DNA from 3 places in the Acidovorax temperans genome. Region 2 is predicted to be linked to each of the others. Evidence: riboswitches for the same ligand, from Rfam matches in the RefSeq annotation. Region 2 holds a riboswitch; each other region holds the start of a gene.
The links. A riboswitch is a leader RNA that binds a small molecule or an ion and turns the genes downstream of it on or off. The one in region 2 is predicted to bind glycine.
Positions count from the first base shown of each region.

Region 1: another riboswitch for glycine. It lies ahead of PQV96_RS03765 (D-amino acid dehydrogenase); the one in region 2 lies ahead of PQV96_RS20065 (D-amino acid dehydrogenase).
Region 3: another riboswitch for glycine. It lies ahead of gcvT (glycine cleavage system aminomethyltransferase GcvT); the one in region 2 lies ahead of PQV96_RS20065 (D-amino acid dehydrogenase).

Region 1 is NZ_CP117193.1:797,763-805,637, reverse strand. It holds gene PQV96_RS03790 (penicillin-binding protein 1A) at 1-271, shown strand, start outside; gene cyaY (iron donor protein CyaY) at 353-682, opposite strand; gene lptM (LPS translocon maturation chaperone LptM) at 695-880, shown strand; gene PQV96_RS03775 (HU family DNA-binding protein) at 1,142-1,453, shown strand; one part of gene PQV96_RS03770 (IS3 family transposase) at 1,623-1,875, shown strand; one part of gene PQV96_RS03770 (IS3 family transposase) at 1,875-2,797, shown strand; gene PQV96_RS03765 (D-amino acid dehydrogenase) at 2,902-4,209, opposite strand; glycine riboswitch at 4,374-4,462, opposite strand; gene PQV96_RS03760 (histidine phosphatase family protein) at 4,622-5,185, opposite strand; partial or broken gene PQV96_RS03755 (hypothetical protein) at 5,296-5,527, opposite strand; partial or broken gene PQV96_RS03750 (GreA/GreB family elongation factor) at 5,786-6,272, opposite strand; gene PQV96_RS03745 (urease accessory protein UreD) at 6,706-7,536, shown strand; gene PQV96_RS03740 (response regulator transcription factor) at 7,583-7,875, opposite strand, start outside.
Region 2 is NZ_CP117193.1:4,264,008-4,271,882, reverse strand. It holds gene PQV96_RS20075 (IS5 family transposase) at 1-600, shown strand, start outside; gene PQV96_RS20070 (trimeric intracellular cation channel family protein) at 964-1,602, shown strand; gene PQV96_RS20065 (D-amino acid dehydrogenase) at 1,720-2,994, opposite strand; glycine riboswitch at 3,056-3,168, opposite strand; glycine riboswitch at 3,169-3,258, opposite strand; partial or broken gene PQV96_RS20060 (amidohydrolase) at 3,269-4,182, opposite strand; gene PQV96_RS20055 (AraC family transcriptional regulator) at 4,185-5,015, opposite strand; gene PQV96_RS20050 (carboxymuconolactone decarboxylase family protein) at 5,123-5,662, shown strand; gene PQV96_RS20045 (hypothetical protein) at 5,862-6,116, shown strand; partial or broken gene PQV96_RS20040 (class II aldolase/adducin family protein) at 6,225-6,368, shown strand; gene PQV96_RS20035 (DM13 domain-containing protein) at 6,902-7,393, opposite strand; gene PQV96_RS20030 (haloacid dehalogenase type II) at 7,402-7,875, opposite strand, start outside.
Region 3 is NZ_CP117193.1:2,384,146-2,392,020, forward strand. It holds gene PQV96_RS11235 (Lrp/AsnC family transcriptional regulator) at 1-177, opposite strand, end outside; gene PQV96_RS11240 (TRAP transporter substrate-binding protein) at 523-1,494, shown strand; gene PQV96_RS11245 (TRAP transporter small permease) at 1,575-2,069, shown strand; gene PQV96_RS11250 (TRAP transporter large permease) at 2,066-3,343, shown strand; glycine riboswitch at 3,352-3,457, shown strand; glycine riboswitch at 3,471-3,596, shown strand; gene gcvT (glycine cleavage system aminomethyltransferase GcvT) at 3,644-4,810, shown strand; gene gcvH (glycine cleavage system protein GcvH) at 4,917-5,291, shown strand; gene gcvP (aminomethyl-transferring glycine dehydrogenase) at 5,417-7,875, shown strand, end outside.

The sequences.
Region 1 (7,875 bases), 1.0 Mb from region 2:
GGGCAGTCGCGAAACTGGAGGGGGGCTGAGCTTACCCGTGTGGATCAGTTTCATGGACAGAGCACTCAAAGGCGTGCCAGTCACTGAGCCTAAGGTGCCTGCGGGTGTGGTGAACGTTGGGGGTGATTGGTTCTATGAAGAATATGCACGCAGCGGCGTACCTAGCCTGGGCTTGGAAGACAAAGGATCTTCCACGACACCTCTTGCAGCGCCGCCACAGCAGCCGGCGGCAGAAGAGCGCAACCGTATTTTGGAGCTTTTCAAAAACTAGGTCGGTGCATCAACACGCCGTCCAGTTCAATTGATATTCGCTGGAGCACGATGTGGATTGGGGCAACCCTGCCCTGCTGTCTCATGCCGCGAATGTCAAAGGGATCCCGGTCTGAAGTGAGGCAGCTCGGCTCAAGCAAGCGAAAAATTCACCCTCGCCTTTGGTGTCTTGCCAAGAAGACCCGTCATATCGATAGTGGTATCCGCCCGATCTAGCAGCCATCCAGATCTCGTGAAGAGGTTTTTGCAGATTGATCACGATTTGGGTTCGGTTGGGAAAGGTCAAAGTGATCATTCCTCCGGATCGCTGGTTATCAATATCGGCATCAGAGGCCGCATTGATGTCATCGCAGTTACGCTCTACCGCAAGCAGGAGCTTCTCTGCAAGATCCATGAATTCAAGATCAGTCATTACAATTTGCATATGTTGAAAGTAGCCCAAATTCTAGTGAGTGCGCTTGTCCTTGCTGGCAGTGCGGCAGCCTTGGTCGGATGCGGGCAGCGCGGGCCCCTTTATTTACCGAGTTCTCCCGAGGCTCAAAAGAGAGCGACTTTGCCCGAGACACTGAACCCCGCCTCATCCGAAGCCAGAGAAAAATCCAAGCAATGACTTCTATGCGAACTAGGGTCGTGCAGCCTCTCCTGAGGTGAAGAGTCGATGAAACTGTTGACGTGGCGCACCCTTGGGGGCTTGAACTTCAACTGAACAGATTCAGACAGACTTGCTGTGGCGGCTTGCATCGCAGAAGTTGGTACCTGATCGGCATGAAGAGTCTTCTGAGACTGGGTGAGCGAACCGATCACATCAACGCAAGTTACACAGATTGAGCTATAAACCTGCATCTCAACACTTTTAAATCACAGAGCATCTATGAACCGCGCAGAACTCGTTGAAATCCTCGCCTCCAAGAACGACCTGTCCAAGGCAGCCGCCAATGCCGTACTGGAAACGCTGATCGACACCATTCAGACTGCAGTCAAGAAGGGCGATGCTGTCCAACTCGTGGGATTTGGTACTTTCAAATCTGCGAAGCGTGCAGCACGCACAGGCAAGAATCCTTCCACTGGCGCCGCCCTGAAGATTCCGGCAACCACAGTGCCTAAGTTTGTCGCAGGTGCGAAGTTCAAGGCCGTGGTGGACCCGAAAGCAGCCAAGCGCAAGGCAGAGAAGGCAGGCAAATAAATCTCTGCCGCATTGCTAGCGATATGCAACCGCCAATGCCTAGCCACATTGGCGGTTTTTTATTGCCCGGCAGCCTAGGCAAGTCTCATGTGAGGTTGCCCCTGAAAAGTGGAGTTCTTGACCCTTGTTGAAAATACCGACAAGGAGTTGAGCAACGAGTGACAAGCAAGTGCGTGCGCAGTACACGCGGGAGTTCAAACTGGAGGCTGTTCGGCAGGTGCGAGCTGGCCAGGCGATTGCGGTGGTGGCCAAGGTGCTGGGCATTCCCAAGGCCAGTCTGGGCAACTGGGTGCGACTGTCATCCAAGGGAGAGCTGGACGACGTTGGCAGCGCCGACAAGGCGACCAAAGTCTCGCCCGAGCAGATGGAGATTGCCCGGCTGCGCGCCGAGAATGCTCGCCTTCGCATGGAGCGCGACATCGCAAAAAAAGCCGCGGCGTACTTCGCGCAGGACACGCTGCGAGGTACGCCTGGATTGACCAAATGAAGTACCGTTACCCGGTGAGCGTGTCCTGCGGGGTGCTGGAGGTCAGCGCCAGCGGGTACTTCAACGGACTGCGCCGGCGAGAGGATGGTCATGGCCGACTCCACAGCGATGAAGCCCTGCTGGCGCACATCCGTGCCATCCACGCCGAGGTCAAGGGCAAATACGGCTGGCCACGCATGCACAAGGAGCTTGTGGCCCGAGGCATCCGGGTGGGCAAAGACCGGGTTCGCAAGCTCATGCAGCAGCATGGCATCAAGGCCAAAACGAAGCGCAAGTTCGTGGTCACCACCGACAGCCGCCACAGCCTGCCGGTGGCACCTGACCTGCTGCAGCGGCGCTTCAACCCTGAAGCTCCCAACCAGCTCTGGAGTGGCGACATCACCTACATCCAAACCGACGAAGGCTGGCTGTATCTGGCCGCCGTCATCGACCTGTTTAGCCGCCAGGTGGTGGGCTGGAGCCTGCAGTCGCACATGCAGGCCAGCCTGGTCAAGGACGCGCTGACCATGGCGTGGTGGCGTCGCCGGCCACAACCCGGTCTGATATTCCATAGCGGCCGGGGCAGCCAGTATTGCAGCCACGAGGTCCAGGGCGCACTGAAGGACTGGGGCATGCGTTCATCGATGAGCAGGAAGGGCAACTGCTGGGACAACGCACCGACGGAAAGCTTCTGGGGGCGGCTGAAAACAGCCAGCGTACATGGGTGCAAATTCGCTACCCGTGAGCAAGCCAGGCAGGGCGTGATGGACTGGATGGCCTTCTACAATCACCGCAGGTTGCATTCCTCGCTGGGCTACCTCAGCCCGATGCAGTACGAACAACGCTGGTACGAGGCACAGCGTAAAAAGGCCGCGTGAATCGTGGGTTAAGAAATACACGAAACAGGGGCAAGGTCATCCCCGCCCTGAAGAAAGTCAAGCTCGGCAAAGCGAGCTGGCGAATCCTGGGACAACTCTGCCAGCTAGCCAATAGCCCATCGGGCCTCCAACCTCCGAAGAAGGGGCCGCCTCAGGCCGCCGCAGCGGTCACCGGCAAGCGCACACTGGACGGCGCGGCAGCGCCTGCAACCAGTTCCCCCAGCAGGTCTGCAGTCGCAGCGCTGAGGGTCCATCCCAAGTGTCCATGGCCGGTGTTGTAGAAAACGTTGGCCTGGCGGCCACGGCCTACCTTCGGCATGCATGTCAGGCATCATCGGACGCAAACCAGCCCAAGGCACGACCTGCCGGGTAGACACTCCAGGGAAGCACTGCTGCACCCAGTCCACCAACGGCCGGATGCGATCAGCGCGGATGTCGCGGTTGACGCCATTGAACTCGGCGGTGCCTGCCACCCTGAAGCGGTCTTCACCCAAACGGCTGGTCACCAGCTTGGTCTCGTCGTCCAGCAGGCTGACCGTGGGTGCAGCTCGGCGGCTGGCCTCATCCAGCAAATTCACGGTGATGGAATAGCCCTTGACGGGGTACACATTCACCCGGTCGCCCAGTTGGCTGGCCAAAGCACGGCTGCCAACACCGGCACAAACCACGACGCCGTCATAGCTCTGCTCTGTGACGCCCTCGGGCCCTTTCAGTTCGATACGGGCTTCGCTGCCGTTGCTGCGCACCGACAGCACGTCCTGGCCGTACAGGCAGTTCACGCCCAGGCGCTCACAAGCCTGCGCCAAGCCCTGTGTGAACCGATGAATGTCACCGGTGGAATCACTCTCGGTGTAGTAGCCGCCGTAGTAGCTACCCGCCAGCGTGGGCTCGATGGCCGACATCTCCTGCGGCGTCACGGCCCGGCGCTCCAGACCTCCGGCGGCCAGCAGTTTCGAGACGCGTCCAGCGTGCTCAAAGCCCTTGCGGTCGCGGTAGATGTGCAAGATGCCTTCGCGCCGGTGGTCAAACGCAATACCCTCGGCCTCAGCCCAGACGAACAAGTGCTCGCGCGCGGCGATGGCCAGTCGGGCTGTCTCGACGGTGTTGGCTTCGTAGCGCGGAATGCTGGCGATGAACTCGGCGAACCAAGAGATCTTGTGCCAGCTGGGCCGTGGGTTGACCAGCAACGGCGCATCACTGCGCAGCATCCACTTCAAGCCTTTGACCAGGGTTGAGGGATGCGTCCAGGTTTCGGCATTGGAGGCAGAAAGCTGGCCACCATTGGCAAACGATGTTTCCATCGCGGCATAGCGGTGCCGCTCCAGCAAGGTGACGGTGAAGCCGCGGCGGGCAAGGGCGTAGGCAGTGGTAACGCCAGTGATACCACCGCCGATAACGGCAAGACTCTTCATGGAAATACTCCAAACGTCGAGGGAAGACGAGGCCTGCAGCACACCATGCACGGCAGGCGCCCCCTCTGTTTGGAGCCTGAGAGATTCACCCAGCAACGCGTGCGTAGTGGGCTTGCTCCTGCGGCGGTTTCGGCGGACGAGGCCAAAACACTCTTCAGAGTTGTTGCAGCGAACCGGTCCTTTTGCCTGAGAGTTTCCGGGGCGGTTGCTCCTTCGGCGCCGCGACATGCGCGGTCTCTCCCGGTTCGTGCGAGGTGTACAGACTAGCAGAGCTGTGCAGTCAGCAAAAGGGGGACAACCCTAGAGCCCCATGCATAGACGCCCGACCAAAGCATTTGACGGCCAGGAGTACTGGCTGCGCAACGGGCATTACAAAAAATCGAAGCCATTCAGAAGCAGGCCTTCAACATCTTCAGCTGCCAGACCGCATCAGCCCGCGAGCCTGCAGCGTACCCCCCGCGTCCACGAGGAAGCCCTCTCCCATGGCAGGGTAGGCCCCCGTCAGACCGATCATGGTCACTTGGTGCGTGACCCACACCTCCAGCGAGCCCGAGGGGAACTGCCGTAGACGCCTGCGCAGCATCTGGAGCTGCGGCGCTTGCTGGTCTTGTATAGCAAAAGTGGAGTTCAGTGCGAGCCAGTCTTCATGACGGCCAAAGGCCAGCCGGGCTGTGTCTTGGCAACGGCACCACTGGCTGCTCAACACCGCCCGGGGCTCCAACCCATGCTGCCTAAACCAGGCACCGATGTCCACAGCCTCAGCCCGGCCGGCTTCGGACAAATTGCGCTGTGAACTGCATTGACCCAAGGTAAAGCCTGGCGGATCGCCCACCCCCGGCTCGGTACTGGTGTGGCGAATCAGCAGTACACCGCCCTCACGCGCCATCATGGCAAGAGACGGCGCCGATGGCGCTCCAAAGGCGGTACGCCCCAGAACACACAAACCCGACCCGATCAGCCATGCGCGTCGATCCATTTTTTCATGCTCCAGCGTTGGGGCCTCAAAACGACCTGGCATCGCCGATCCGCATCTGCCTGATTGAGGGCCCGTCTCAGGACTGGATACCAACCGACCATATTTTTCCGTCAGGGGAGCCGCAAATCCATACCAAGCTTCCAGGAAAGGCCGAACGTTAAGGCCAACACACACAAGCGCCAGTATGAAGATGGCGAAAAACTTGCTACCCCTGCGTATCAGGGCGCGCCTATCCATCACCTTCTTGCCCTGGTCGTAATGCCACTTGATGGCAAAAAACATGCAGGCGCCAAAGATAAGAACCTTGAACGTCAGGAAAGCTACCGGAACCCAATCAATCATTCTGAGAAACTCCAATGGTTCGCACCAAATAACCTCATCAACAGCGAGCTCGCATCCATGCGCCCCTGCGTCCTGCTCTGCCAGAGCGCGGACACGCTAGATTCGTGAACTCACCAGCGACACCTTGTTGCTGCCTAATAGCGACAGCGCAGCAAATAGCGTTCGTTAGCGGAATGCTTCCAACAGCAAGTTCCGCTTGCGGACTGCACGGTCTGCCTGAACCGTCAAGACTCCTACAGTGCGAAACAGCCTTTCGGCTCAGTGAACCCGTAGCACCTCAAACTGCTGTTGGTGGGGAGAGACCTGTATCGAGACCTCATCACCTTCGCATTTACCCAGCATGGCCTTGCCCAAAGGTGCTTCGCTACTAATGACCTGAACGAGGTGAGCCCCGCTCACCAACTTCATACTGCCGCCTTCCGGACCGAGAAAAAGCTGCAGCTGCTGCTTATCGTTTGCATCGACCAAGCAAACCAGCGCACCGATTTGTATGCCTTGATTGGCGTCATAGGGGCGCGGATGGAACTGGCGCCAATGGGCCATCGCATGGCGGATGGCTTCTGCGCGTCGAGCTTGGCTCGGTCGCAAGGTAAGCGGCTTCGAGCCCCAACGTGTCGTATTTGTTCTCGGCGATGTTTTCTTCGTGGGTCGCCGCCTCATGGGCCACTCGCACTGCCTCTTCAACCTCCAGCAGGTCCTCGGCTAGTCGCTCCAGCACTTGCTGCCGCAGCAAGAATTTATCCATGATGAAAGATAGGCATCTCAAACAAGCGAAGGCAACTCGTAATTATGAAGGGCTCCGCCCGCCGTTGATACTTGGGCTGGCAGACTGGGATGGAAACGCTTCTGTTATCCCAAAGGCTGAACATTAACTTTGGGCGACTGCTTCAATGACGCAAGCTCGAGACTTCGAACAGAGTGCAGCTCCATCAATGCTGCGCATTGCGCCAGCGATGTCTCATCGATGTTGAAGCAGGGATGATGACGCGGGTACTAGGAGCTGGCTCCTTTTTACAGAGATCCTGCTGTCACCCAAGTGAGCCACTCGCGGTGCCAGCCGGGCGCACAACGGCCACATCTCAAGTTAGGCGCAAAACTTGCATGGTCTTCCAAATGCCGACCTATCACGCCCACCTAAGACTTATCCGGTACCCGTCCAACGTGGCGTCCCGATACCCATGAGCTGGCGCGCCTGCTTGGAGCTGCACTACAGCTTGGAATCGGCGCGCACCGTTGCCCGCTATCGCCATGACGGGCCGCTGCGCGTGCTGCGGAGCCTCTACCCCGAGGGCGACACCGTTTGCCACAACGTACTGGTCCATCCGCCGGGCGGTCTGGTGGGGGGCGACACGGTGGAGACCCAGGTTTCGGTGGCGCCCGGCGCGCACGGTCTCGTCACCACACCCGGCGCCACCCGTTTCTACCGCTCGTTGGGCGAGCCGGCCCGTCAGCGCGTGCACGCCCGGCTGGAGGCTGGCGCACGGCTGGAGTGGCTGCCGCTGGAGGCCCTGGCCTATAACCAATGCCAAGCTGAGAACTGTGCGGTGTTTGATCTTGCCCCAGGTGCCGAACTGCTGGGCTGGGATATCACCGCGCTAGGCCTGCCCGCGGCAGACCAGCCTTTTGCGGAGGGCTGCTTCACGCAGCATCTGGAGGTGCCGGGCGTCTGGCTGGAGCAGGGCCGCATCGCGGCCGACGACCTTCGGCTGCTCAATAGCCCGCTGGGCCTGGCCGGCCAGCGCTGCCTGGCCACGCTTTTCTTCATAGCAGGTACGCCCATCGAGCGCCAGCGCCGCGACGTCGCGCTCGACGCTGTGCGCCGGGTGATCGACGCGCATCCCTTGCGGCTCAGCGCCGGCGCTACCAGCCCGCATCCACAGGTGCTGGTGCTGCGGGTACTGGCACCGCTGGTTGAACCGGTACTGGAACTGTTGCGCCCGGCCCGTGCAGCGTGGCGCCAGGCACTATGGCAGATGGACGCTGTGGCACCTAGGGTCTGGGCAACCTGAGCTTGTAGCGGCACGATGCGACCGATGGAGCTCTGGACTCCCCGGCTCAGGCGTCCTGCAGCAGGCTGCTCGCGATCGCTGCTGCCGCCGTTCGCGTTTCCACCCCGAGCTTCTCGAAGATGTGCTCCAGGTGTTTGTTCACCGTGCGCGGGCTCATGCCGAGGATGTCGGCGATGTCGCGATTGGTCTTGCCCTTGGCGAGCCAGGAGAGCACCTCAGTCTCACGCGGTGTGAGGACTGCATCACTCAGGCGTTTGTGTGCTGCATTCACTGCGGGACCGCCCTGGCGCAACAGGATCATGGTCTCGCCCGGGCCGGTCTGCCCTAGGTATTGGGCCT
Region 2 (7,875 bases):
AATGATCTGCTGGCAGCCCAGGGCTTGCTGCTCAAGGCCGGAACAGCCGTGGATGCCACCTTGATTGCAGCACCGAGTTCCACCAAGAACAAGGGCAGAAAGCGCGATCCAGAGATGCACTCCAGCCAAAAGGGCAACGAGTGGCACTTTGGCATGAAGGCCCATATCGGCGTGGACGCGGACTCTGGGCTGGTGCACACCGTCATCGGCACCTCGGGCAACGTGTCTGATGTGGTGGAAGGCAACAGTTTGCTCCATGGTCAGGAGACAGACGTCTTTGGGGATGCGGGCTACCAAGGCGCACACAAGCGCCCCGATGCCAGCAAAGACGTCACTTGGCATGTGGCGATGCGCCCAGGCAAACGCAAAGAGCTGGACAAAGAGAACAACCCCGTTGATGCGCTCATAGACCAAGTGGAGAAGATCAAGGCCAGCATCCGGGCCAAGGTGGAACACCCCTTCAGGGTGATCAAACGACAGTTTGGCTATACCAAGGTGCGTTACCGGGGGCTCAAGAAGAACACGTTGCAGCTCAAGACGCTGTTTGCACTATCGAACCTGTGGATGGTGCGCCACCAACTGCTGGCGGCGCAGGGATGAGTGCGTCTGCAAACAGGCCAGAGGCCGCAAAAGCGGCGCGAATGACCAGAAATGGCGTGAGAAATGGCGCGAAGACGCGAGCAAAACGGCTGCAATTGCGCCATCTAAAAAAACGGACCGGTAGCACTTACTAATCCGAGTTGTTCAGGACATCCTTAGACGCTTTGCTTAGTGCGCGAATCAAAAAAATTTTTTTGAGACCATGCACTGACATCGAACTGTGACAGCCCTAATTATTCGAGCTCAATTTTTAAAGTCGAACTGTTGTAGACCAGTAGCCTATAAAATTAAAAACGTGGAATTTACAGTGCGATTGAATTTGCTTTAGCTATGAAAACTTTAAATTGGTGACATAAATTTTCAATGTATTTACTTCAATCATGGGGGGACACCCTACATTTGATAGTCGAGTTGTTAGCGACCGCTGCATTTGCGTTGTCTGGACTGATGAAAGCTGCGGGTAAAAAGCTCGATGCGGTGGGCATTTGTGTTGTGGCTTTTCTGGCAGCTTTTGGAGGTGGCACCTTGCGCGACTTGCTGCTTGATCAACGCCCGTTTTTTTGGGTGCAACATACCGAAATGCTTTGGGGCGTATTGGCCTTGTGCGTATTTGCTATGGTCTTCATGCGACAGCGGCATTTTGAAGTAACTGAAAGAACAATACTCTGGCCCGACGCGCTGGGCTTGGGACTATTTACTGCGACGGGAGTTCACCTCGCCTTGCAGTCACTCATGCCGCCAGTAGTCGCCGTCTTAATGGGCCTGATCACGGGTGTTTTTGGTGGTGTGCTGCGTGACATGGTTTGCAATGAAATTCCCACGGCTTTCAAAGACCACCGCCCCTACGCGGTGTGTTCTTTTGCTGGTGGCTGGACTTACGTGGTCCTTTGGACATTAGATGCTCCAGACTGGATGGCCTTACTGGGGTGCTTATTTGTTACTGTGTGCCTTCGCGCACTGGCACTGTGGCGCAACTGGCAACTGCCGGCTTGGCGGGCTTGAATGTTAAAAAACTATAACCAATGATGAGGTTGTTTAATTTTTTAGAAAATCACCAACTAAGTTAAGAAAAAAAGCAGTAGAGAGCCGCAAGACCCCTACTGCTTATTATTTTGAACTCTAAATGTTGCCAGCAGCAACTGCATGCAAGTTCATTGAATATCCTGATTTCTTTGCTGCAGCTTTGACGATGGTGTCTGACACCAGCTCAGCTGTCACGGCTGATAACGTCCAACCCAAGTGCCCATGCCCGGTGTTGTAAAAAACATTGGGAGTTCTACCTTGACCCACCCGAGGCATCATGTTGGGCATCATAGGGCGCAAGCCTGCCCAAGGCACTACAGAGCGTGTGTTAACGCGGGGAAAACATTGTTCCACCCATTCAATCAATGGGCGGATGCGGTCTGCGCGAATGTCACGGTTCACGCCATTGAATTCGGCAGTGCCTGCAACGCGGAAACGGTTGAGGCCTAAGCGGCTGGTGACCAACTTGGTTTCGTCATCCAGTAAGCTCACGGTGGGGGCACCCAATTGACTTTCTTCATCGTTCAAGTTGACGGTGATGGAGTAGCCTTTGACGGGGTAGATGTTCACGCGATCGCCTAGCTGAGCTGCAAAGTCACGGCTGCCCACTCCTGCACACACCACCACGCTATCAAAGGTATGCAGGCTTGGGGTGGCGTCTTGTTGTGTCACGGTGATGACAGCTTGTTGGCCATCGCTTTGAATCGACGTCACATCTTGACCATACAGCGTGTGCACGCCGAGTCGTGATGCCGCATTTGCTAGTCCATTGGTGAATTTGTGAATGTCTCCCGTGGAATCGCTCTCAGTGAAGTAGCCACCGTAGTAGGTGCCTGCCAATGTCGGCTCGATGGCTTTCATTTCAGCTGGGGTCACGGCATAGCGAGGTAGGCCCCCCTTGGCCAGCATGACTGACACTTTGCCTGCATGGTCGAACCCTTTTTTGTCACGGTAAATGTGCAGGATGCCTTCCTTCTTCAGGTCGAAATCAATGCCTTCTTCCTGCGCCCAAGTAAACAAGTGTTTGCGGGCTGCGACTGCTAAGCGAGCTGTCTCAACCGTGTTGCGCTCGTAATGGGGCATCGCAGCAATGAACTCTGCAAACCAGGAGAGTTTGTGCCACGTAGGTGCTGGGTTGACCAGCAGCGGCGCATCACTTTTGAGCATCCACTTTAGCCCTTTGAGGATGGTGGACCAATGCGTCCAAACTTCTGCATTAGATGCAGAGAGTTGCCCTCCGTTTGCGAATGATGTTTCCATCGCAGCATAGCGATGGCGTTCAAACAAGGTAACGGAAAAGCCGCGTTTTGCCAAGGCATAAGCTGTTGTGACGCCCGTGATGCCGCCGCCAATAACTGCGATTGTTTTCATAGTGAATGAGCTTTCAAAAACGTCAAAGTGTTGAGCACCAACAAGCCCTGTGCATGGCTGGTGCACCCCCTCTGTTTAGAACCTGAGAGATTCGTGGTCCATCGTGTTCAATGCAACCACTTGCTCCTGCGGTGTGCCGGGTGACTAAGACCAGCAACTCTTCAGAGATATCAACGATTCAAACCGGTCCTTTTGCCTGAGAGTTTCCGGGGTGGTTGCTCCTTCGGCGTCGCGATTTAACGCGATCTCTCCCGATCTGAATTTCATAAAAAAACTACGCCAGAAAGCGCTCAGTCAACGCGACCCAGAACGCAGCACCCACAGGTATGTTGCGGTCTTCAAAATCGTAATTGGGGTTGTGCACCATGCAGGCCCCGTGACCTCCGTTAGTTGCATCGCCATTCCCGATGAATAGATAGCTGCCTGGCACTTTGTCGAGCATGTAGGCGAAGTCTTCACTGGCGGTGAGCGGTTCAGTTTGGAGCACCACGTTATCTGCGCCTACCAACGCCACCGCCACTTCGCGGGCTATTCCCGTCTCAATAGGGGTATTGACCAGCACCGGGTAACCGGGCAAAAACTCGACTTTTGCGGTCACGCCAAAACTTTTCGCCTGTAACTCAACGAGCTCCACAATGCGATTGCGCAACAACTCTCGCACATCCCGATCCAGCGCCCGTACGCTAAGCTTTAACGTGGCGTTTTGGGGGATGACGTTGTTGACCACACCCGACTGAAAAGAGCCGACCGTGATCACGGCCATGTGCAGTGGGGGTACGTTGCGTGAAACGATGGTTTGTAGCGCCATGACAATTGCCGAACCCGCAACGACCGGGTCAGCACTCTGGTGCGGCATGGCACCATGGCCGCCTTTACCTTCAATGTGCACCAGAATGTTTTCGCTGGACGCCATGGTTGCGCCTTCGCGCAATAACAACTGACCTGGCCGAAAGCCCGGCAGGTTGTGCATGGCAAAGATTGCGTCGCAGGGGAAGCGGTCAAACAGGCCGTCTTCAATCATCTTGCGCGCCCCCCCAAGCTTTCTTCAGCGGGCTGAAAGATCAAATTCAGCGTGCCATCAAACGTGGTGGACTTTGCAATATGTTCGGCCGCAGCCAGCAGCATTGCGGTGTGTCCGTCGTGGCCGCAGGCATGCATCAAACCCGCATGGCAACTGGCATGGGGCAGCCTCAGTCCTGATCGGTGTGCGTTTGCAGCCAGGCAAGTGGCGGCATGCCGACGCGGTGGGTGAAAGCGCGGGTAAGCGCTACAGCGCTGGCGTAACCCACCATGGGCGCAATGGACTTGAGCGGCTTGCCTCGTTTGAGCAAACCCTTGACTACTGTGATGCGCCAGGCCGTGAGGTAGTCGAGCGCGGTCAGGCCCGACACCTCTCGAAAGTGATTGGCAAAGCGTGCGCGCGACATGCCTGCGGTTTCGGCCAACGATTCCAGCGTCCATGCATGGCCGGGCCGGTCGTGCATGGACGTGACCGCTTTGGACAAACGTGGGTCGCCCAGCGCCGCCAGGATGCCGGTGGTGACCGATGAAATGTCAAGCAGGTGGCGCAGCAACAAGATGAGCAGGTATTCCATCAACAGGTCCAGCGCAGCTTGCCGACCACACTTTTCGTCAAAGGCTTCCTGGAACAACAGGTCCAACGCGGGTGAAAGACTGGACGACTGGTTCAGCGGAATCACCAGCACCTCGGGCATGGCAGAGATCAGCGCGCCTCGGGCCTCGTCGCCCAGATCGACAGACGCACACACCAGGTCAACACCGTCGGCGCTATCGGGCACCAGCCGGTGGGCAGAACTCTGCGGGAAAAACAACAAACTGGGCTCTTCAACCCTGCTGGCGCGCCCATGCCGGTCGATCACGCTCATGGTGCCCCTGCGCATCAAATGCACATGGCCCACATGAGCTTCGGCCTCAAAGGCGGAGATCTGGCACAGGTTGCCCGAATAGAACACGCGTGCGCTGGGCACCGAGCGGGCAAACAAAGGTGAAAGTCGGTCCATGGCGGCGCTTGATACTTTGGGTATGCTTTCTTGTACTTTCAGTGATTATACGTATCGCACAATTCACTGGTGCATGTCGCACAGCCATTCAAAACGAGAGTTTCACCATGACACGTATCGCACCTGTATCACTTGCCCAAGCCGACGCCACCACCCAAGCCACCCTCAACGGCGTCAAGGCCAAGCTCGGCATGGTACCCAACCTGTTTGCCACCTTCGCCCAGGCTCCAGCCGCCCTGAACGGCTACCTGGCTTTCTCCGACGCACTGAGCAAAGGCCGCTTGAGCGCCGCCCAGCGCGAGTTGATCGCATTGGCCGTGGGCCAAACCAACGCTTGCCAGTACTGCTTGTCTGCACACACCCTGATCGGTAAAGGTGCTGGTTTGTCGGAAGCAGCCATCCGCGCAGCCCGAAGCGGCACCGCCGAAGGCGAACAAGACAAGGCCTTGGTTGAGCTGGCCATCAAAATCGTCCGTCAGCGTGGCGTGTTGGCCGACAGCGATCTGGCCGATGCCGCAGCAGCGGGTGTGGACCATGGCCTGGTCATCGAAGTCACCGCCAACGTGGCCCTCAACGTGTTGACCAACTACACCAACCACATTGCCGACACCGACGTCGACTTCCCAGCCGTGCCAGTCGCCCTGTAAAGCCCAGCCTCGCTGACAAGCGGGGAACGCCAACGGCCACCTCCTGGTGGTCGTTGGCGCAGGTGGCCGTGTTGCTCCTGTTGGCACACAGATGGCCTTCACTCCTGCGGCCAAGCTCGCCCTCATTGACGGCAACAACTTCTACGTCTCCTGCGAACGCGTCTTCCAGCCCTGGCTGCAAGGCCCTGGGCATCAAGTTGTGCGCGCCTTATTCCAGCTGCGCGAGTCATCCATCTCCTCGCTCATCCCCACCATGCCCCAAGGCAAACCAGCGGGCGTGCCCTGCGTGCAACTTGACGAACAAATGCGCTGCAAAGTTTTTGGGCAACCCGAACGGCCCGCGATGTGTGGGCAACTGCAAGCGTCGGTGGAGATGTGTGGGGATGTGGCCGATGGCGGGGTGCACGCCCGGGCTTGGCTGATGCGGCTGGAGGAATTGACGCGGCCGGGGTGAGTGCGGCCTCATCGTTGGCAGCCCTTTACGCCCAGTCACCAACAAGTCATCCCCCCGCCCCGCTTGCCGCTAAGCTGAATCCCTTTTGCTGACCTGCGGAGCACAGCCATGGCGTTTGAGATTCCTTCCTTAAAAGATAGCGTTCACCCCGATGAATGGCAGCTGCGGCTGGGCTTGGCCGCGTGTTACCGGCTGGTGGCGCTGTATGGCTGGAGCGATCTGGTGTTCACCCACATCAGTGGCGTTACCCCATAACGGTAGACAATTTCTATAGTATGAGTTGGAGTGAGTAGCACTTTGTACAGATCGATTTATGCAGCTTGCTTTTGGTCATCGACCGTGTAATAAAACGTGCAATGACTGAGAAAAATTGGTCTAAATAATGAGCTAAGTTTTAACCAGAGAACCTCTGATTAACAGAAAGCCAGGCTCGTCAAAAATCCATATAAATCAATAATTTATAGGCAAAAACGATAAACGTGTAATAAACCGTGTAATAAGCCAAAAGTTACATAATGTAACTTTTCTGAGGTTTAAAGCACTTTTGATGTGTCCTATAGCATTTTACTCGGCAAATGATGAGCCAATCAAAAGGCAATCAAACTAGGAGCCAAGGGAAATCAAGGTTTGGTGCAGTAGTGAGACGAAAGTAGGGTGCATTGATCGAGTTCAATTTCGGGAGTCGAACTCAACGAAATGAGAAGCATACGAAGTGAAAACCGTGGAATTGACTGTGCGATTGCTCGCACTTCATATGCTGCTCATTAATTTCTTGTCTGATCAACTTACTTTGCTTGCCGTAAATCTGCCGAACCGATGTATTCTTTGAACTGCTTGCACCAAATTAGCACACTCGTTACGTCTTCTGGGTTTTGCGTTGGCAGGAGATAGAAAGCGGCACCATTAGGCTTTTTAAGCCGGCTAACTTCAATTTGTTGAACGCTAAATTCATCGTTGTCCTTGATGGCAGATTTGCTACTGATGTAGACATGGTAGTCAGGGCCTGGGCTGGATCTAAAGTTCTCGCTTGATTGCAAAAATAATTGATTTCCTACCTTTATGACAGACCACTCGCCAGAGGAGTTGTGGATTAAATCCTGCCCCTTTGCTGTTTTGTCAATCTGTCCTCGTTTGATGAGTTCGCCTTCGATTTTTTGGTGATCGTCAAATCGCACTCTTAGGTCTTGAGCATGACCACGAATTGCATCTAGCAGCTGTGCATTTGCATTTGGCACTGTGCAAAGAAGTATGAAACTTAAAAGTAGATGAAATTTCATAGCAATGATTACTCCGCTAGCTCCAACGAGTGAAGGACTGACTTGAGATCTGGCCCGGAATAATGCGGGCGAGGTGTCAAAGCCTCAAACGGCAAACCTTGTCGATTGACCCAGTGCGTTGTAAAGCCAAACCAAGTAGCACCTAGTGCATCCCATGCATTGCTTGATACGAACAGAATTTCATCTTTGTTTACGGGAATCGTCTGTTGCACAAGTCCATAGCTTTCGGGCGATGTCTTGAAAAGGCGTATTGAATCTACTGATATGACTTGATCTAAGACATCTTCCATGCCCGCGCTCTTGACAGCTGATGCCAGCATGTCCACGCTGCCATTAGAGAGGATGGCAGTCGTAACACCACTAGCTTTGATTTTCTGAAGGACTGCCAAATTTTCAGTAAACGGGGTCAGGTGAGCGTATTGCTGCATCAGTTTTTCTACCTGATCCGATTCACGATTTAGTTTCAGTCTGTCTAGGGTGTA
Region 3 (7,875 bases), 1.9 Mb from region 2:
GAGCGCCTGCGGGTTGATACGCACCGTGTAGCCCTGGATCACCCCGGCTTCCTCCATCTTCTTGATGCGCCCCCAGCAAGGCGAAGGGCTCAGCCCCACGGCCTGCCCAATCTCTTGCAGGCTGGCTCGGGCATCGGCCTGCAATACAGCGAGAATTTTTCGGTCAATCTTGTCCATGGCAGCCATTATTCCGCCACGGACACCAAATCAGAAGATATTTCTGTTTTATTCAAAATTTGAAGACAAAACAGAAAACAAAACCGGGGCGCGGTCTGCATACTCACTGCATCAAGGCGCTCTTACCGGAGCCGCCCCAACTGCCAAGGCCCCGGCTGGTTACCGCCAGCACGGGGCGCTTGCCATTCAGGGCCCCACAACAGCTATGGGCAGACTGCGCAGTTGCCCAGGCGACTGATAAGCACACTTACCAGCACAAACCCCGATGCTCTGGCGCGACGGAGGCCAACATAATGGAATTGAACCGGCGCGCCACCGTGGCTGCGCCCCACCACAGGAGACACCATGCAATTGACCAAACTCGTCGTCGGCCTGAGCCTTGCTTTGGGCTTTGTTGCCACAGCGGCCGCGCAGACCACCATGCGCATCAGCATCTCTGTCGCCCAGAACTCGCACCAGGGCGTGGCCATCGACACGTTTGCCAAGGAAGTGGAAAAGCGCACGGGCGGCCGCTACAAGGTTCAGACCTTCTACAACGGCGCACTGGGCGGTGAGCGCGAATCCATCGAAGCCGTGCAGTTGGGCACGCAAGAGCTGGCCTTCAGCTCCAGTGGCCCCATCCCCAACTTTGTGCCCGAGACCAAAATCCTCGACGTACCCTTCCTCTTCCGCGACAAGGCCCATGCCCGCGCGGTGCTCGATGGCCCCATCGGCCAAGAGCTGCTGGCCAAGTTCGACGCCAAGGGCTTCAAGGCCCTGGCCTGGGCAGAAAACGGCTTCCGTCACATGACGAACAGCAAGCGTTCGGTAAACGGCCCTGAAGACCTCAAGGGCCTGAAGATGCGCACCATGGAGAACCCCGTGCACATCGCCGCCTACAAGGGTTTTGGCATCATCACCACGCCCATGGCCTTCCCTGAAGTGTTCACTGCTCTGCAACAAGGCACCGTGGACGGCCAGGAGAACCCCCTGCCCGTGATCATCTCGGCCAAGTTCGACCAGGTGCAAAAGCACTTGACGCTGACGGGCCACGTCTACTCGCCCTGCATCTTCGTGATGAACAAGGCCGCGTTTGACAAGCTCAGCGCTGCAGACAAGCAGGCCTTCATCGACGCCGCCAAGGAAGGCACCAAGGCCAACCGCGCCCGTGTGGACGAAGACGACGCCAAGGGCGTGGCCGACCTGCGCGCCAAGGGCATGACCGTGGTGGACAACCCCGACAAGTCCAAGTTTGTGGCAGCCCTGGCCCCAGTGAATGCCGAGTTTGAAAAGCAATTCGGCAAGGCCACACTCGACAAGATCCGTGCCGTGAAGTAATCGCATGGAATCTTCGCGTTCGCTACACAAATCATAGCTAGTACCGCCCGTTGGCATTGCGCCAACGGGCTTTTTCGTTCATGAAAAAAACTTTTCTTCAATTAGAGCGGTGGACCACCGGCGCAGCCATGGCAGCGGCCTGCCTGATGCTGGCCATCGCCTCGTCGCTGGGCATGTTCCAGATCCTGATGCGCTTTGTGTTGGAGCAGCCTGCCGAGTGGACCGAGGTGCTCATCCGCTTCAGCCTGATCTGGATGGTGTTTCTGGCCATTCCCGCAGCCTTTCGCCAGGGGGCGATGGTGAGCGTGGACGTCCTCTACCGCTGGAGCCCGCCAGCCCTGCGCCGCGTGCTGGATGCGGTGGTGAGCCTGGCCGCACTGGCACTGATTGCGGTGATCGTCTGGTTTGGCTGGGACTACGCCAAGCGCGGCGGTGTGCAGACCATGGCGGGGCTGGAATCGGTGTCCATGTTCTGGGCCTATTTGGCGCTGCCCGTGGGTGGGCTGTTCAGCGCCGTAGGAATCATCGGCAACTGGGTTGACCCCCAACGCCAGGAACTGGAGACAGCGCAATGACCACCACCATGCTTTTCACCATGGTGTTGTGCTTTGCACTCACCGTCTCGGTGGCCGTGTCCATCGGGCTTGCGTCCATTCTGGGCATTCAGGTATCCAACGCCAACATGCTGATCTCGGTGAAGGAAATGTTCGCCTCGATCAACAAGTTTCCGCTGGCGGCCATTCCATTCTTCATCCTCGCAGGCAACCTGATGGAAACCGGCGGTATCTCACGCCGCCTGGTGGAATTTGCCAAGAGCATTGTGGGCGGCGTGCAAGGCGGCCTGCCCATGACCTGCGTGCTCACCTGCATGATCTTTGCGGCGGTGTCGGGCTCGTCGGTGGCCACCACGTTTGCGATTGGCGCCATTTTGATTCCTGCGCTCATCAAGCACGGCTACCCCACCAGCTACGCAGCAGCCCTGCAGGCCACCAGTGCCGAGCTGGGCGTGATCATTCCACCCTCCATCCCCATGATTCTTTACGGCGTGAGCGCCGAAGTGTCGATTGGCGAGCTGTTCATCGCGGGCTTTGGCCCCGGCATCCTCATCAGCCTGGCGCTGATGGCGTTTGTGTGGGTGTACTGCAAGATCAAAGGCTGGGGCAAGAACGATGGAGATGGGCGCCTGTCCTTTGGCAAGGCCACCTTGCAGGCGGGCTGGGCGCTGCTGATGCCCGTCATCATCCTGGGCGGCATCTATGGCGGCGTGTTCACCCCCACCGAAGCCTCGGCCGTGGCGGTGTTCTATGCACTCCTCGTGGGCGTGGTGATCTACCGCGAGATCAAGGTCAAAGACCTGTACGCCATCCTGCGCAAGTCGGCTCTCTCGTCGGCCGTGATCATGTTCATCATTGCCAACGCCGGGCTGTTCGCCTTCCTCATCACGCGCGCAGGTGTGCCCGATGCGATTGGCCGCTGGCTTGAAGCCGTGCTGCAGTCGCCCACCATGTTCCTGCTGGGGGTGAATGCTGCGCTGTTCATCATCGGCATGTTCATCGAGACCAGCGCCGCCATCATCGTGCTGGCGCCCATCCTTGCGCCGGTGGCGATGCACTTTGGTGTGGACCCGGTGCACTTCGGGCTCATCATGGTGGTGAATCTGGCGCTGGGCATGATCACGCCGCCCTTCGGCGTGAACTTGTTTGCGGCCTGCACGGTGGCCAGGATTTCGCTCGATCGCATCGTCGGCCACCTGCTGCCGTTCGTGGGCGTGATCCTGGTGTGCCTGCTGGTCATCACCTATGTGCCATCGATCTCGTTAGGGCTGCGCGACCTGGTCTACGCAAAGTAGGCTTACAATCGCGGCCGTCAGGAGAGAGTGCCCCACCTTCGATGAAGGCAGCGCGGCACCGCCGAAGGCGCAGGCAGCAGCCGAACGCTCAGGCAAAAGGACTGACAACCGCCCGCAGTGATGCGGGCGTTCCCTTGCTGGAGAGAGATGGCTCGCACAGTGCGTGATGAAGCCATCCACCGAAGGAGCAAACCGCACGGCCAGCCAAGGCGCTGCGGTGAATCTCTCAGGTAAAGCGGACAGCAGGGCAAATTCCGTAACCCACCGGGTTGCGGCCCCCATTTGCCCTGGAGTCATCCCATGTCCGCAGCCTCTTCCGCACCTGCCACGCCAGCCGCTCCCCTGCTCACCACACCGCTGAACGCCCTGCACATCAAACTGGGTGCCCGCATGGTGCCGTTTGCCGGTTACTCCATGCCCGTGCAGTACCCCGCTGGCCTGATGGCCGAGCACGTACACACCCGCACCGCTGCAGGCCTGTTCGACGTGTCGCACATGGGCCAGCTCAAGCTCATCGGAGCGGATGCTGCTGCCGCGTTTGAAACCCTGATGCCCGTGGACGTGATCGACCTGCCCGTGGGCAAGCAGCGTTACGGCCTGCTGCTGACCGACGAAGGCACCATCATCGACGACCTGATGTTTTTCAACCAGGGCGTGGTGGATGGCGAGCCTACGCTGTTCGTCATCGTGAATGGCGCGTGCAAGGTGGGTGACATTGCCCACATCCAGGCGCGCATCGGCCAGCGCTGCAAAGTGGTGCCCATGCCCGACCACGCGCTGCTGGCGCTGCAAGGCCCGCAGGCAGCCACGGCCCTCGCCCGCCTGGCACCCGGTGTGGAAAAGCTGGTGTTCATGACCGGTGGCGCATTCAGCATCGCAGGCTGCGACTGCTTTGTAACCCGCAGCGGCTACACCGGTGAAGACGGTTTTGAAATCTCGGTGCCCGCCGCACAGGCCGACACCCTGGCCCGCGCCCTGCTGGCCCAGCCCGAAGTCAAGCCCATTGGCCTGGGCGCTCGCAACTCGCTGCGCCTGGAAGCCGGCTTGTGCCTGTATGGCAACGACATCGACACCACCACCACGCCCCCTGAAGCTGCGCTGAACTGGGCCATTCAGAAGGTGCGCCGCACCGGTGGTGCCCGTGCAGGCGGCTTCCCCGGCGCCGACAAGGTGCTGGCCCAGATCGACAACCCCGCCACGCTGCCACGCAAGCGCGTGGGCCTGGTGGCGCTGGAGCGCGTGCCCGTGCGCGAACACACCGAACTGCAAAGCGAAGGCGGCCAGAAGATTGGCGAAGTGACCAGCGGCCTGCTGGGCCCCACCGTGAACGAACCCATCGCCATCGGCTATGTCACACCCGCCTTCGCAGCGGTGGGCACACGCGTCAACGCCATGGTGCGCGGCAAGGCCGTGCCCATGGAAGTGCGCGCCATGCCTTTCGTGCCCGCCAACTACTTCCGCGGATAAGCAGCCCAGCGCGCCCCCACCGGGCGCAGAACGGCCCGCCACAAAACGGGCCAAGCCGCTTACATTGCAGATTCCTAAACTTTTTCAATTGCTTGAGGAGCTCCCCATGACCGTCAAATTCTCCAAAGACCACGAGTGGATCAACGCTGCTGATGCCAACGCCGCTGTGGTGGGCATCACCGTGCATGCGCAAGACGCGCTGGGCGACGTGGTGTTTGTGGACCTGCCCGAAGTGGGCAAGACCTTCGCGCAAGGCGAAGTGGCTGGCGTGGTCGAGTCGGTGAAAGCCGCTGCAGACGTGTACATGCCCGTCACCGGCGAAATCGTGGAAGTGAACGAAGCCCTGCGCGCAGACCCATCCCTTGCCAACAGCGACCCGCTCAACGCTGGCTGGTTCTTCAAGGTCAAGCTGGCAGACGCTGCACAGCTCAACGACCTGATGGACGAAACCGCCTACAGCGCATTCGCTGCCAGCGCCTGATTCTTTCACTATAAAAATCATAGCTGCCAGCGCTTATTCCTGAAGCCTTCAGAGCCAAAAACCTCTGAAACAGGAACCACACAGCGCGGCAGCTTTTCTTTCACCTGCCCACCCTTGCCCGCACCATGAACGCGCCTGCCCTGCCCCTGTCTGCGCTTGAGAACGCCGCCGAATTCCTGCCCCGCCACATCGGCATCGACGCAGCGGACGAAGCCCACATGCTGTCTGTGATTGGCGAGGCCTCGCGCCGCGCGCTCATCGACTCCATCGTGCCGCGCTCCATCGCGCGCACCCAGGCCATGGACCTGCCCCCGGCTACCACCGAGGCAGCGGCGCTGGCCGAGCTCAAGGCCATCGCGGGCAAGAACAAGCTGCTCAAGAGCTTCATCGGCCAGGGCTACTACGGCACGCACACGCCGGGCGTCATCCTGCGCAACATTCTGGAGAACCCCGCCTGGTACACCGCCTACACGCCCTACCAGGCTGAAATCTCCCAAGGCCGCATGGAAGCCCTGGTCAACTTCCAGACCATGGTGTGCGACCTGACGGGCATGCCCATTGCCAATGCGTCCATGCTCGACGAAGCCACGGCGGCCGCCGAAGCGATGACGCTGGCCAGGCGCTCGGTCAAGAGCAAGAGCAACGTGTTCGTGGTGGCGGGCGATGCCCACCCCCAAACCATTGAAGTCATCCAGACCCGCGCCAAGCCCCTGGGCCTGGAAGTGCGCCTGGCCAACTCGGCCGAAGAATGGAACACCCTGCTGGACGGCGATTACTTCGCCGTGCTGGCCCAATACCCCGCCACCAGCGGCCGCATCGACGACCTGCGCGCTGATGTGGAAAAGGCGCACGCCAAGCAAGCCGCCTTCATCGTGGCAGCCGACCTGCTGGCCCTGACGCTGATCACACCGCCCGGCGAACAAGGCGCCGACATCGTGGTCGGCACCACCCAGCGCTTTGGCATGCCCATGGGCGCGGGCGGCCCGCACGCCGCCTACATGGCCTGCCGCGACGAATTCAAGCGCAGCATGCCCGGCCGCCTGGTGGGCGTGAGCGTGGACGTGCATGGCAAGCCCGCCTACCGCCTGGCGCTGCAAACACGCGAACAGCACATCCGCCGCGAAAAGGCCACCTCCAACATCTGCACTGCGCAGGTGCTGCCCGCCGTCATCGCCAGCATGTACGCCGTGTACCACGGCCCCGAAGGCCTCAAGCGCATCGCACAGCGCGTGGCCAGCTACACCGCCATCCTGGCGCAAGGCCTGAAGCAACTGGGCGCCCCCGTGCGTGAACAAGCCAGCTTCGACACGCTGAGCCTGCACACCGGAGCCGCTACCAAATCCATAGCTGCTCGCGCTGTATCCATGGGCGCTAACCTGCGAATTTACTTTGAAGAATACCTGTGCATCTCGCTGGACGAGACCACCACACGCGCCGACATCGAGCTGCTGTGGAAGGTGTTTGCCAAAGAAGGCCAGCAGCTTCCCACCTTCGACGCCTTTGAAAACGGCGTGGAGTCGCTGATCCCTGCCGCCCTGCGCCGCACCAGCAGCTACCTCACACACCCGGTGTTCAACACCCACCACTCCGAAACCGGCATGCTGCGCTACATCCGCGCGCTGTCTGACAAAGACTTGGCACTGGACCGCAGCATGATCCCGCTGGGCTCGTGCACCATGAAGCTCAACGCCACCAGCGAGATGATCCCCATCACCTGGCCCGAGTTTGCCAACGTGCACCCCTTTGCCCCTGCAGACCAGCAGCAAGGCTACAAGGAACTGGACGAACTGCTGCGCGCCTGGCTGTGCCAGGCCACCGGCTACGCAGGCATCAGCCTGCAACCCAACGCGGGTTCGCAAGGTGAGTACGCTGGCCTGCTGGCCATCAAGGGCTACCACGAATCGCGTGGCGAAGGCCACCGCAACATCTGCCTCATCCCCAGCAGCGCCCACGGCACCAACCCCGCCAGCGCCCAGATGGTGGGCATGCAGGTGGTGGTGACCAAGTGCGACGACAACGGCAACGTGGACATGGCCGACCTCAAGGCCAAGTGCGAACAGCACAGCGCCAATTTGGCCGCGATCATGATCACCTACCCCAGCACGCACGGCGTGTTTGAAACCAGCGTGAAAGAACTGTGCGCCCTGGTGCACAGCCACGGCGGCCGCGTGTACGTGGACGGCGCCAACATGAACGCCCTGGTCGGTGTGGCCGCCCCCGGCGAGTTCGGCGGCGACGTGAGCCACCTGAACCTGCACAAAACCTTCTGCATCCCCCACGGCGGTGGCGGCCCTGGCGTCGGCCCCGTCTGCGTGGTGGAAGACCTGGTGCCCTTCCTGCCCGGCCATGACACCGGCGGCGTGAAGGGCGGCGTGGGTGCCGTCAGCGCCGCGCCCCTGGGCAATGCTGCCGTGCTGCCCATCAGCTGGATGTACATCCGCATGATGGGCGCCGAAGGCCTGAAGGCCGCGACCGAAACCGCCATCCTCAGCGCCAACTACATCAGCGCCCGCCTCAAGGACCACTACCCCACGCTGTACGCCAGCGAAAACGGCCACGTGGCCCACGAGTGCATTCTGGACCT